DNA from 3 places in the Streptomyces auratus genome. Region 1 is predicted to be linked to each of the others. Evidence: riboswitches for the same ligand, from Rfam matches in the RefSeq annotation. Region 1 holds a riboswitch; each other region holds the start of a gene.

Region 1 (4,551 bases):
TCAAATATCTTGAGCCCTACGCCGAGGCGGCCCGCACGTGGCTGCACGGCGAGGCCGAGGTCGTCGACACCACGCACCTCACGCCCGCCCAGGCCGCCCTGCAGATCGCAGAGGCCGTCAAGAGTTGAGGTCCGCCCGCCACGCTCACCCAGGGATCTTGCGGAAGTCCCATGACGCGACGGACCGGGGTGTCAGACGCAGCCACGCGTGGCGGCCGTCGTGCGGCATCCGGGGCATTCCGAAGTACTTCTCGGCGAAGAGCCGCTCAGGGGCGTCCAGCTCAGGGCAGGGCTCGCCGGTGCGCGGGGACTCCCCGACGAAGTCCACCCGGCCGGTCAGCTCGGCGCCGCGCAGCTCGCCGTACTCGTGTCCGTCGTCGACGACCACCGCGATCCGCGGATCCTTGCCCAGCTGTGCCCACCGCCTGCTGCGAGTGATCGAATACAGCCACAGCGCCGTACCGTCCCAGACGAACCACAGCGCGCCGGCGTGCGGTGCGCCGTCGCCGCCGACCGTCGCGACCCGGCAGGTGCGCTGCGTCCCGAGGAACGCATCGAGCTCGCCGCGCGTCATCATGATCCGGCGCCCGCGCCGCTGTGTGTCGGCCATCCGTCCCCGCCCTCCGCCGTGTGGCAGCCCCTACTGCGGGCACCGCCCCGCTCACCCGATACTCATCCCACACACATCCATCAACTGACTGCGTGTCAGAAAGCATGCGGGCCCTTCCTGGCGTACGCAATGGCCGCTACTCTCACCCGTCGTGAACCGGCCCGTCAGGGAATCGGACCGCCAGAGGGGAATGCGATGCCTTCGCACGCCGCGCGGCTCGGCGCGCCACTGGACCCGGCCTCGACGGTGCTGCTGACCGTCGAGTGCCAGCGCGGTGTGGTCGGCCCGGACAGCGCTTTGCCCGAACTGGCCGAGGCGGCCCGCACGTCGGGCGCGCTGGTCAACGTCGCACGGCTGGTGGCAGCGGCCCACGACACCGGCGTCCAGGTGCTGCACGCGATCGCCGAACGCCGTCCCGACGGCCGCGGCGCCAGCCACAACGCCCGCCTCTTCAAGGCGGCCGAGCGGCTGCCCGTCCAGCAGTTCGCCGGGTCCACGGCGGTACGTGTCGCCGATCCGATTCCCGTGACGGAGGACGACCTGGTCGTGCGCCGGCTGCACGGCCTCTCGCCGATCGCCGGCACCGAGGTGGACGCGCTGCTGCGCAACCTCGGATGCCGCACGCTCGTCGTCACCGGGGTGTCGGCGAACGTGGCGGTCCCCAACGCCGTGTTCGACGCGGTCAACCTGGGCTACACGGCAGTGGTGCCCGCGGACGCCATCGCGGGGGTGCCCGCCGAGTACACCCCCGCGATGGTCCGCAACACCCTCGCCCTGGTCGCCACCATCACCACCACGGAGGAGGTCCTGGCCGGCTGGCGACAACTGCGCGGCGGCCGCTGACCTGGATGACGGGGGACCGGGCGGCGGCGCCCGTTGCTTCAGCCGAGGGCGACCGAACCGCCCTTGTCGTCCACCTTCGCGGGCGCCGGCCCCTTGGTGGCGGGGCCCTTCTCCACGCTGCCGTCGTTGATGTCGATCAGCAGCTCGGCGTGGGAGGGGTGGGTGTGCAGGACACAAGGGGACCGGGAACAGCTGAACGTGCAGGGGCACGGCCCAGTCGGATGCTGGACGTGGTTCCTCTTCGGTTTCCATCGGCACCGGGTTTGGGGCGCCCTCCTTGCGCTGGACGTCCACCTTCACCAGCGAGAAGAAGCGCATGCCGGCGGCGCGAATCGTCGGAATGTCCTTGGCACGCCCCGAGTGTCGGGGATGTCCCCAGGGGTTCGAATCAGAGGGCGCGGGCGTTGTGGGCAGCCGGGCGGTCACAGGCCCTGGCGAGGTGCGCTTCTGGCGGAGGGAGGAGTGACCGCGCTGGTGGCTGCCCTGGTAGCCGAGCGGGGCGATTCTTCCCGCTGCTTCCAGGCGTTGGTGCAGCCCACCAGGTCCGCCCCGACTCGGTTTGTCGTCCCACAGGTCGGGCAGGCTTTGACAACCATGTCCGAGATCTGTCTAACTTACGCCGCAGATCGGTCATGAGTGTCAGCGACAAGCCCTGGCTTGCTGACCGGCAACCCTCGCGCCGCGGTGGGGTGCCCCAGGTGACGACCGGACCGGAAGCCCTTCGGTAAGCGCGAGCCCCCATGGGGCCGGAACAGTGACGGTGACGGAATGTACGCAGCTTTCGAGACGGCCGCATGGCGGCGTCGCGGCTGCCTGCTGCTGTGCGCGAACCGGTCGGTCGATCTGCTCCGCGTCAGCAGCGCACTGTGTACCGGCACCTGCGCCTGCCGTGCCTGCTGCCAAGGCTGACGGTTTTCTGAATCTTTGATGCCACCGCTCTCGCGGTGTGCTCCCTTCCTGCCCAGCCCCCGTTCCGCGCATCCCCGCGCGCATCGTCACGCAGAGCCCTGCCGGCTCGGCCGTGCCGTTGCCGCGTCCGCGGTCCGGGGTGTCCGAATTCGCTGGAGCCCTCCATGAGTGAACCCCCTGGCGCTGTCGCATTCCTCGCCTCAGCGCCTCCTGCCGAGGAGACCCCCGAACCCTCCTCCGAGCCTCGTACCGTGGGTCCTGCCGAGGCCGAACGGCCCGGCGACGACACCGCACCGCGGCCACCGGCGGCACAGCGGGTGCTGCCGCTGCGCAGACCAGGTCGCTGGATCGCCACGGCGATCGTGCTGGTGCTGGTCGCCCAGTTCGCCCACGGACTGGTGACCAACCCCTTCTATCAGTGGGACCGGTTCTCGTACTGGTTCCTGCGTCCGACGATCCTCGACGGTCTGCTCGTCACCCTCGAAGTGACGGCGTACAGCGCCGTGTTCGGTCTGCTCGGCGGCATCCTGATCGCCCTGGGCAGGCTCTCCCGGAGCCCGATGCTGCGGGCGGTCAGCTGGACCTACACATGGCTGTTCCGATCGGTTCCGCTGATCGTGGTGCTGCTGTTCCTCTACAACTTCAGCGCGCTGTACAAGACACTGAGCCTCGGGGTTCCGTTCGGGCCCGCCTTCTTCACCTTCGACGAGTCCCGGCTCGCCACCGACGTCGTCGTCGCGGTCGTCGGACTCAGTCTGAACGAGGCGGCGTACGCGTCCGAGGTGGTGCGGAGCGGCATCCTCGCGGTCGACCAGGGGCAGCACGAGGCGGCATGGGCACTCGGCCTGCCGAAGAGCTATCAGTTCACGAAGATCGTCTTCCCGCAGGCTCTGCGGTCCATCACCCCGAACTACGTCAATCTGCTGATCAATCTGATCAAGAGCACCTCGCTCGTCTTCTACGTGTCGCTGCTCGATCTTTTCGGCTCCGCGCAGAGCATGGGCAGCACCTACCCGGGTGACATCGTCCCGCTGTTGCTGGTCGCCACCGTCTGGTACTTGATCCTCACGAGTGGGGTCTCCGTCGTGCAGTTCTACGTCGAGCGGCACTTCTCCCGGGGCGCGACGCGCACCCTTCCGCCGACGCCATTGCAGAAGGTGCGGACGGGACTGCGTGATCTGCGGGCCCGAGCCCAAAGGGAGGCGGCGATATGACCACCGAGACCGCTGAGAGCACCGAGCTGACTGAGATCACCGACACCACCGAGATACGACCTGCTGCGGTCGAGGTGCACGGCGTGCGCAAGTGGTACGGCGCCCACCGGGTGCTGGACGGCGTCGAGTTGACCGTGTCGCCCGGCGAGGTCACCGTGATTCTCGGGCCGTCCGGGTCCGGCAAATCCACCCTGCTTCGGGTGATCAACCACCTGGAGAAGCCCGAGGTCGGGTACGTCAGCGTGAACGGTGAGCTGATCGGCGTCCGCCGGCACGGCGAGCGCGGCGAGGCGGGGGTCCCCCCGTCCGCAGGCCGGGGGAGGCTCAAGGAGCTGAGCGAACGGGTCATCCTGGGCCAGCGCAGCCGGATCGGCTTCGTCTTCCAGCACTTCAACCTCTTCCCGCATCTGACGGCGCTGGACAACGTGGCCGCCGCTCCCGTGGCGACCGGGAAGCTGACCAAGCCCGAGGCGCAGGAGCTGGCCCGCGAACTGCTCGGCCGGGTGGGCCTGGCCGACAAGGTCGGCGCCTATCCGCGGCAGCTGTCCGGCGGCCAGCAGCAGCGGGTGGCCATCGCCCGCGCCCTCGCCCTCCGGCCGGGGGTCATCCTCTTCGACGAACCGACCTCCGCGCTCGATCCCGAACTTGTCGGTGAGGTGCTGGCCGTCATCAAGGACCTGGCCACCAGCGGCACCACTCTCATCATCGTCACCCACGAGATCGGCTTCGCCCGTGAGGTCGCCGACCAGGTCGTCTTCCTCGACGAGGGCCGGATCGTCGAACAGGGCCCGCCCTCCGAGGTGCTGGACCACCCGAAACACGAGCGGACCAGGGACTTCCTGAGCAAGGTGCTCTGACCTCCGCCGTACGTCCCACTGCCCGCGCCCCGCCCGGGCTCGTGCACCCCCACACCACCGCAGCCCCCCACACACGTCACCGAAGAACAAGCAGCACGTCACCGCAACCGTTCACCGAA
Region 2 (4,551 bases), 1.2 Mb from region 1:
CCGATCAGCCTGTACGAGCAGCAGACGCACCATGTGCTCTGCCCCTGCCACCAGTCGACCTTCGACCTCTCTGACGGTGGTCGGGTGATCTTCGGTCCGGCCGGTCACGCCCTGCCGCAGCTGCACATCACGGAGAAGGACGGCTTCCTGGAGGCCGCAAACGGCTTCGAGGAGCCCGTCGGCCCGAGCTTCTGGGAGCGCGGATGAGTAACGAGACGAGCGCGACCACCACGCGCCGTGGCCAGGCGCCACGGGGCGAGCGGATCGCCGACTGGGCGGACGGCAGGCTGGGCATCTACAGCCTCGCCAAGTCCAACATGCGCAAGATCTTCCCGGACCACTGGTCCTTCATGCTGGGCGAGGTCGCGCTTTACAGCTTCATCATCATCATCCTGACCGGTGTCTATCTGACGCTGTTCTTCCACCCGAGCATGGCCGAGGTGACCTATCACGGTTCCTATGTGCCCATGCAGGGAATCCGGATGACGCAGGCCTTCGAGTCGACGCTGAACATCAGCTTCGACGTGCGGGGTGGTCTGCTGATCCGCCAGATCCACCACTGGGCCGCGCTGGTCTTCCTGGCCGCGATGATGGTCCACATGATGCGGGTGTTCTTCACCGGCGCCTTCCGCAAGCCGCGCGAGGTCAACTGGCTGTTCGGCTTCCTGCTGTTCGTGCTGGGCATGTTCACCGGCTTCACCGGTTACTCGCTCCCCGACGACCTGCTCTCCGGCACCGGTGTGCGGTTCATCGAGGGCGTCATCCTGGCGATGCCGCTGGTCGGTTCGTACCTGCAGTTCTTCATCTTCGGCGGGGAGTTCCCGGGGCACGACATCATCCCGCGGTTCTTCACGGTGCACGTGCTGCTGCTGCCGGGCATCATGCTCGGCCTGCTGGTGGCGCACCTGATCCTGGTCTTCTACCACAAGCACACCCAGTTCCCGGGTGCCGGCAAGACCAACAACAACGTCGTGGGCATGCCGCTGCTGCCGGTCTACATGGCCAAGGCCGGAGGCTTCTTCTTCCTGGTCTTCGGTGTGATCGCGGCGATCGCCGCGATCGCCAGCATCAACCCGGTGTGGGCCATCGGCCCGTACCGCCCCGACCAGGTGTCCACCGGCGCCCAGCCCGACTGGTACATGGGCTTCGCCGAGGGTCTGGTGCGTGTCATGCCGGGCTGGGAGTGGAACTTCTGGGGCCACACCCTCAACTTCGGCGTGCTGATCCCGATCCTGATCTTCCCGCTGGTCCTGGTCGCCATCGCGGTCTACCCGTTCGTGGAGTCCTGGGTCCGCGGCGACAAGCGCGAGCACCACATCCTGGACCGCCCGCGCAACGTCCCGACCCGTACGGGCTTCGGTGTCGCCTGGCTGATCGCGTACTTCGTGATGCTGATCGGTGGCGGCAACGACCTGTGGGCCACGCACTTCCACCTGTCGATCAACTCGATCACCTGGTTCGTCCGGATCGCGTTCTTCGTGGGGCCGGTGCTGGGCTTCATCGCCACCAAGCGGATCTGCCTGGGTCTGCAGCGGCGCGACAAGGACAAGGTGCTGCACGGCCGCGAGTCCGGCATCATCAAGCGCCTGCCGCACGGTGAGTTCATCGAGGTCCACGAGCCGCTCGAACAGGAGCAGCTGCACCTCCTCACCCAGCACGAGCAGCCCGAGCCGCTCGAACTGGGCCCGGAGGTCGACGAGAACGGCGTGCGGCGCAAGATCCCGCGTACGCAGAAGCTGCGCGCCAAGCTCTCCGAGAGCTACTACGGCGAGGACAGCGTCATCGCCAAGCCCACGGTCGAGGAGTACAAGGAGATCACCAGCGGCCACGGCCACCACTGATCACCGCGGCGCCTCGTAGCGCACCGTAGGGAGCACGCCACCCAGAGGGTCCCGTCCGGACGGACGGGGCCCTCCGGCGTGTCCGGCGGCTCGATAGGGTGAGCGACAGAAGCAGGAGACAAACCAGGAGTGTGGACCATGAGCGTTGCGACCCCCTTTGGCGGCGACAGCGTGGCGGCCCAGACCTGGCCGGGCCTCCTGAACGCCCTGCTCGACGGCCGTGACCTCACCGCGGACGACACCGCATGGGCGATGGACAAGATCATGCGGGGCGAGGCCGGCGACGCCCAGATCGCCGGGTTCGCGGTGGCGCTGCGGGCCAAGGGCGAGACCGTCGCGGAGATCTCCGGCCTCGTGCGGACGATGTACGAGCACGCCCGGCTGATCGAGGTGCCCGGGCCGAGCGTGGACATCGTCGGCACCGGCGGCGACGGAGCCAAGACCGTCAACATCTCCACGATGTCCTCGATCGTGGTGGCCGGCACCGGCGCCAAGGTCGTCAAGCACGGCAACCGCGCCGCATCCTCGGCCAGCGGCGCCTCCGACGTCCTGGAGAAGCTCGGGGTCAACCTCGATCTCACCCCGCGACGGGTCGTCGAGGTCGCCGAGGAAGCAGGGATCACCTTCTGCTTCGCGGTGAAGTTCCACCCCTCGCTGCGGCACGTCGCCAACGCCCGGGGCCAGCTCGGCATCCGCACCACCTTCAACGTGCTGGGCCCGCTGACCAACCCCGCCAAGGTCCGCGCCCAGGCGACCGGCGTCGCGGACGCCCGGATGGCGCCCATCCTGGCCGGGGTGCTCGCCGAGCGCGGCTCCTCGGCGCTGGTGTTCCGCGGCGACGACGGCCTGGACGAGCTGACCACGACCGCGACCTCGCGGGTGTGGGTCGTCCGGGACGGCACGGTGCGCGAGGAGGCCTTCGACCCGCGGGACGTGGGCATCGACCTGGTGCCGGTGGAGTCGCTGCGCGGCGCGGACGCCTCGTACAACGCGGAGGTGGCGCGCCGGCTGCTCGACGGCGAGACCGGGCCGGTACGCGAGGCGGTGCTGCTGAACGCGGCGGCGGCGCTGGTCGCCCTGGAGCCCACCGATGCCCCGCTGGCGGAGCAGATCCGGGCCGGTATCGCCACCGCCGCCGCCGCGATCGACTCCGGGGCGGCCAAGCGGGCGCTGGAGCGCTGGGTGGCGGCCAGTAACGCCTGAGCGCCCGGTCACGCAGGGTGTGACGCAAGGCCCGTTCCGTCATATGGACCGGGCCTTGCGGCGTACCGGCGGTATGGCATGATTCTGCGCAGGTCACGAGTGACAGCGACACAGGCCCCGGCCCGCTGTCCGGCAACCCTCCTTCCGTGGCGGGGTGCCCCGGGTGATGACCAGGCCGCAGGCAGCGAGGTCTGCGGCAAGCGCGGATCCCTCGCCAGGGATCCTGGTCCTCGAGGGAGAACTTCCGTGAATCAGCGAATGCGATAGGGCTCGACGGCCCCTTCTCCGCATCCCTTTTTCCTTTCCGCTGCGGTGCCCCGACGGTTCCTTCCGTACGCCCGCCCGCAGCGAATTCGCTTACCTCTTACGGGAGTTCGCCATGTCTGTTGCCGCCGTTGCCGCCGACCGTTCCGTTTGTGCCCCGCTGCCGGTTCTCGGCCGGGATGTCCGCGTCCCGCTCGTGACCGGCGGCGAGGTCGACTACGCCGCGCTGGACTACGCCGCCAGCGCCCCCGCCCTCCAGCGCGTCTGGGACGACGTCGCCGCCTACGCCCCGTACTACGGCAGCGTCCACCGCGGCGCCGGATACCTCTCCCAGCTCTCCACCGACCTCTTCGAGAACAGCCGCCGGACGATCGCGGAGTTCCTCGGCTGCCGCGCCGACGACCAGGTGGTGTTCACCCGCTCGACCACCGACTCGCTGAACCTGCTGGCCGCCGCCCTCCCGCAGGGCACCCGGGTGTTCGTCTTCGAGACCGAGCACCACGCCTCGCTGCTGCCGTGGGAACAGCGCGCGGATGTCGCCGTGACCTACCTCAACGCGCCGCGCACCCCGCGGCAGGCGGTGGACACCCTGGAGAAGGCGCTGGCCGAGCGCGAGCCCTACGGCCCCGCGCTGGTCTGCGTGACGGGCGCGTCCAACGTCACCGGTGAGCTGTGGCCGGTACGGGAACTGGCGGCCGCGGCCCACGCGCACGGCGCGCGAATCGTGCTGGACGCGGCGCAGCTCGTCCCGCACCACCCCGTGGACCTCGCCGAGCTGGACGCCGACTGGGTCGCCTTCTCCGGCCACAAGCTGTACGCGCCGTTCGGCGCCGGTGTGCTGGCCGGCCGCGCGGACTGGCTGCAGGACGCCGCACCGTACCTGGCGGGCGGCGGCGCCAGCCGCAAGGTTTCCCGCCGTACGGACGGCGGGGTGGACATCGAGTGGCACACCACCGCGGCCCGGCACGAGGCCGGCTCGCCGAACGTCATCGGCGCCTACGCCATCGCCTCCGCCTGCCAGGCACTGACCGAGGCCGGTTTCCCGGAGCTGATCGCCCGTGAGCAGGAACTGATCGACCGCGTCCGGGCGGGCCTGGCCGAGGTGCCCGAGGTCCAGGTCCTCTCGCTCTTCGGCGCCGACGCCGCACGCGTCGGCGTCCTCTCCTTCGTCGTCGAGGGCTGGAACAGCTCACACTTCGCCGCGGCCCTGTCGGCGGAGTACGGCATCGGCGTCCGCGACGGC
Region 3 (4,551 bases), on a different contig from region 1:
CCGGAGTCGTCGGCCTGCTCGGCGCCCTGGCGGCCCGACTGGACACGAGCGGGACGGACACCCCGTAGTGGCGGACATCCCGTAGGGGCAGGCACCCCCTGACGGCGGGCGCCGTTCCCCGGCCCCGACACGGCGCCCGGATTCCGCGGATCGGCCACCCGAAGCCCGCGGACCAGTCGCCCGAACTCCGCGGTTCAGCCGCCCAGTTCCCGCAGCTGGTCCAGGAGCCACTGGGCGGGCGGCAGCGCGGTGGCCGCCGCGGCCAGCCGTTCGGTGCGCGCCGCGCGCTCGGCGTCGTCCATCGACAGCGCCTCGTGCAGCGCCTCGGCGGTCCCCATGACGTCGTACGGATTGACGGTCAGCGCATGCGCACCGAGCTCCTCGTGCGCGCCCGCCTCCCGCGACAGGACCAGCGCGCAGCCGGTGTCCGACACCACCGGGATCTCCTTGGCGACCAGGTTCATCCCGTCCCTGATCGGGTTGACGAGGGCCACGTCCGCGAGCCGGTAGGCGGCCAGCGAGCGGGCGAAATCGTCCTTGACGTGCAGCACGACGGGCTGCCAATCCGCCGTCCCGAACTCGGCGTTGACGGCCGCCGCCACCTGCTCGACCTCCGCGGTGTACTCGCGGTAGACGGCGAGGTCCTGGCGCGAGGGGTAGGCGAAGGCGATGTGCACGACCCGCTCGCGCCACTCGGGGCGGTCGGCGAGAAGCTGCCGATAGGCGAGCAGGCCCCGCACGATGTTCTTGGAGAGTTCGGTGCGGTCCACGCGGACCACGGTCTTGCGGTCCGGCCCGCCGATCTGTGCGCGCAGCGCCGTCATCCGCTCCTCGACGTCGGGACGGTGCGCGCGCTCCCGCAGGAAATCGGCGTCGGCGCCGAGCCCGTGCACACCGATCCACGTCGTGTGCGCCTTGCGCTCCGGGACGAGCGCGACGATGCCGGGCGGCCCGTCCTCCGGCCGCACGCGCTCGCACTGCCCGCCGAGCCCGGTCTCGGCGCAGGCCAGGAAGTTCTCGGCCCACCGGTGGGTGAGGAAGTTCGCCCGGTCCGCACCGAGAATGCCCAGCGCCAGCTGCCGCTGGATGTCGTCGGGGAGTATCGCGAAGTACTCGGCGGGGGCCCACGGCGTGTGCGAGAAGTGCGCGATGCGCAGGTCGGGGCGGCGCTCACGGAGCATGCCGGGCACCAGCGCCAGGTGGTAGTCCTGGACCAGGACGGCCGCGCCGGGAGCCGCGCCGTCGGCCAGCGCGTCCGCGAAGGCCGCGTTGTACGCCTCGTACGCCGCCCACTGCGCCCGGAACTCCGCGCCGAAGACCGGTTCCAGCGGTGTCTGGTAGAGCATGTGGTGGACGAACCACAGCACGGAGTTCGCGACACCGTTGTAGGCGGCGGCGTACACCTCGGCCGGGATGTCCAGCATCCGGACACGCTGTCCACCGGTGTCGCCCGGCTCCAGCGCACCACCCGTCCGCCGTACGGCCTCCCGGTCCCCGCCGCCGAGCGCGGCACACACCCACACCGCATCGGTCTCGGGCCCGATCGCCGACAGCGCCGACACCAGCCCGCCCCCGCCCCGCTTGGCGGTGAGCGTCCCGTCCTCCCCCAGGCTGTAGGAAACCGGCCCACGATTGGACGCAACAAGAACCTCGGCACCTGCTTGCACCGCACTGCGCTCGGACACCATGTCGCGACAGTAACCCGCTACAGATCCCCGCAAACGCATGGAAGCGGCCAAGGGCGTGACCCCTCACGCCGCCCGGCGGGCCGCGTACTCCGGGATTTCGGTCATCGGGGGGCGTTCCTCGGTGTCCACGTCCGTGGTGCGCGGGATGAAGCCCTGGTCGCCGCGGTCGAACTGGGTGAGCCGGGGGCGCACCAAGTGGCCGCGGGTCAGGCGTAGTTGGGCGGTGCGGTAGATGGCGGCGGCCATCCGGCCCAGGGCCTGGCCGTCCTGGTGGCGGTGTTTGCGGACGCCGACGTCCACCTGGGCCAGGGCGTCGAGGCCGACGGTGTGCAGGGCGTCGACGAGCAGGCCGAGCTCGACGCCGTAGCCGACGGGGAAGGGGAGCCGTTCCAGGAGGGAGCGGCGGGCCGCGTACTCGCCGCCGAGGGGCTGGACGAAGCCGGCCAGCTGGGGCCAGTGGAGGTTGAGGAGCGGGCGGGCGACCAGCTCGGTGACCCGGCCGCCCTGGCCGGCGTCGATGCCGCCGGGGCCGGTCTCCAGGGGGCGGTCGTACATCGCCTTGACGAACTGGATGTCCGGGTCGGTCAGCAGCGGGCCGATGATGCCGGAGACGAAGGTGGCGGAGAATTCGCGCAGGTCGGCGTCGATGAAGCAGATGATGTCGCCGGTGGTGGCCAGGAGGGAGCGCCACAGCACCTCGCCCTTGCCGGGGAGCGCGGGCAGCCGCGACAGGATGCTGTCGCGGTGCACCACCCGGGCGCCGGCCGCCGCCGCGACCTCGGCGGTGCGGTCGGTGGAGCCGGAGTCCAGCACCACCAGCTCGTCGACCAGCCCGGTCGCGTCCGTCATCAGCGTGTCACGGATCGTGGTCACGATCGCGCCGACCGTGGCCTCCTCGTCGAGCGCGGGCAGGACGACGCTGACCGTCCGGCCCGTCTGGCGCTTGGCCTCCAGCAGCTGCTCCAGCGGGCGGTCCGCGGCGGACCAGGAACGGCCGCGCAGCCAGCGCTCCACCTCTTCCAGCACGTCTACGACTCCTCGGTCGCCGCCGGAGGGCGGCCCTTGTGATCCATCTCGCGGTTCGGACGACTATCTCAACTGTCAGTGCCGTCGGTTACAGTCTTGAACAACGCGGATGACCGTCGCATGTCGGGGTCCGTGCCACAAACGCCTGGGTTTCGGCCCAGTGCCATACCGCTCATCCAGAGGGGCAGAGGGATACGGCCCGTTGAAGCCCCGGCAACCCTCCAGCCGGTCTTGCCGCAAGGACGCTCGATTACGTCCCGCGCGCGAGGCTCCCGGCTAGGGAAGGTGCCAAATCCGTCTCGTGGCGAGATTCGTCGCGAGGAAGATGAGGAGAAAGGGCCTCGCCTCCATGGCTGTGCAAGTCACCGAAAACACCCCCACCGTCGCTCTGGGCCCCGCCGCAGCGCTGTCCTGCCGTGAGTGCGGACAGCGCTTTTCGCTCGGTCCGATCTTCGCGTGCCAGGAATGTTTCGGGCCGCTCGAAGTCGCGTACGACCTGCCGAGCGGCGACCCCGAGGGGCTGCGGAAGCAGATCGAGGCCGGGCCGGACAACATCTGGCGCTACGCCCCGCTGCTGCCCGTCCCCGCCGACGTGGCCGACAAGCCCAATCTCAACCCCGGCTTCACCAAGCTCGTCCAGGCCGACCGGCTCGCCGCCGAGCTGGGCGTCACCGGCGGGCTGTACGTCAAGGACGACTCCGGCAACCCGACGCACTCCTTCAAGGACCGCGTCGTGGCGATCGCCGTCGAGGCCGCCCGCGCCTTCGGCTTCACCACCCTCTCCTGCTCCTCCACCGGCAACCTCGCCGGTGCCGTCGGCGCCGCGGCCCGCCGCGCCGGTTTCAAGTCCTGCGTCTTCATCCCGCACGACCTGGAGGCCGGCAAGGTCGTCATGGCCGCGGTCTACGGCGGCGACCTGGTCGGCATCGAGGGCAACTACGACGACGTCAACCGCTTCTGCTCGGAGCTCATCGGCGACCCGCTGGGCGAGGGCTGGGGCTTCGTCAACGTCAACCTGCGTCCGTACTACGGCGAGGGTTCCAAGACCCTCGCGTACGAGATCTGCGAGCAGCTGGGCTGGCAGCTCCCGGACCAGCTGGTCATCCCGATCGCGTCCGGCTCGCAGCTGACGAAGATCGACAAGGGGCTCAAGGAGCTGATCGCCCTCGGCCTGGTCGAGGACAAGCCCTACAAGATCTTCGGCGCCCAGGCGGAGGGCTGCTCGCCGGTGTCCACGGCCTTCAAGGCCGGGCACGACGTCGTGCGCCCGCAGAAGCCGAAGACCATCGCCAAGTCGCTGGCGATCGGCAACCCGGCCGACGGTCCGTACGTGCTCGACATCGCGCGCCGGACCGGCGGTGCGGTGGAGGATGTCAACGACGAGCAGATCGTGGACGCGATCAAGCTGCTGGCCCGGACCGAGGGGATCTTCGCGGAGACCGCGGGCGGGGTGACCGTCGGCGTGACCAAGAAGCTGATCGAGGACGGCCTGCTCGACCCGTCCCTGACCACCGTCGTCCTCAACACCGGTGACGGCCTCAAGACCCTGGACGCGGTCGCCCCGACCTCCGGGCCCACGGCCACGATCCGCCCGGACCTGGACGCGTTCCGCGCGGCCGGCCTGGCCGGCTGAGGTCGTCGGCCCGTCCGCGGACGGGCACCGCCCCCGCCCCCGAACTCGTACTCCGCACCACCCGGAAGGCAGAACCATGAGCGTCAAGGTCCGCATCCCCACCATCCTCCGCACCTACACCGGCGGCCAGGCCGAGGTCACCGCCGAGGGCGCGACCCTGTCCGAGGTGATCGCCGACCTGGAGCGGAACCACCAGGGCATCGC

The links. A riboswitch is a leader RNA that binds a small molecule or an ion and turns the genes downstream of it on or off. The one in region 1 is predicted to bind S-adenosylmethionine.
Region 2: linked by a shared signal. The riboswitch ahead of BKA18_RS09455 (aminotransferase class V-fold PLP-dependent enzyme) and the one ahead of BKA18_RS03955 (amino acid ABC transporter permease) in region 1 are both predicted to bind S-adenosylmethionine.
Region 3: linked by a shared signal. The riboswitch ahead of thrC (threonine synthase) and the one ahead of BKA18_RS03955 (amino acid ABC transporter permease) in region 1 are both predicted to bind S-adenosylmethionine.

Annotation. Positions count from the first base shown of each region.
Region 1 is NZ_JBNGCB010000001.1:962,018-966,568, reverse strand. Features, by position in the region: gene BKA18_RS03970 (P-loop nucleotide/nucleoside kinase family protein) at 1-128, shown strand, start outside; gene BKA18_RS03965 (pyridoxamine 5'-phosphate oxidase family protein) at 145-609, opposite strand; gene BKA18_RS03960 (cysteine hydrolase family protein) at 805-1,452, shown strand; SAM riboswitch class IV at 2,081-2,189, shown strand; gene BKA18_RS03955 (amino acid ABC transporter permease) at 2,526-3,575, shown strand; gene BKA18_RS03950 (amino acid ABC transporter ATP-binding protein) at 3,572-4,432, shown strand.
Region 2 is NZ_JBNGCB010000001.1:2,207,331-2,211,881, reverse strand. Features, by position in the region: gene qcrA (cytochrome bc1 complex Rieske iron-sulfur subunit) at 1-207, shown strand, start outside; gene qcrB (cytochrome bc1 complex cytochrome b subunit) at 204-1,841, shown strand; gene trpD (anthranilate phosphoribosyltransferase) at 1,980-3,044, shown strand; SAM riboswitch class IV at 3,136-3,253, shown strand; gene BKA18_RS09455 (aminotransferase class V-fold PLP-dependent enzyme) at 3,424-4,551, shown strand, end outside.
Region 3 is NZ_JBNGCB010000003.1:446,687-451,237, forward strand. Features, by position in the region: gene otsB (trehalose-phosphatase) at 1-68, shown strand, start outside; gene BKA18_RS21615 (alpha,alpha-trehalose-phosphate synthase (UDP-forming)) at 195-1,688, opposite strand; gene BKA18_RS21620 (glucosyl-3-phosphoglycerate synthase) at 1,752-2,714, opposite strand; SAM riboswitch class I at 2,884-3,046, shown strand; gene thrC (threonine synthase) at 3,064-4,347, shown strand; gene BKA18_RS21630 (MoaD/ThiS family protein) at 4,424-4,551, shown strand, end outside.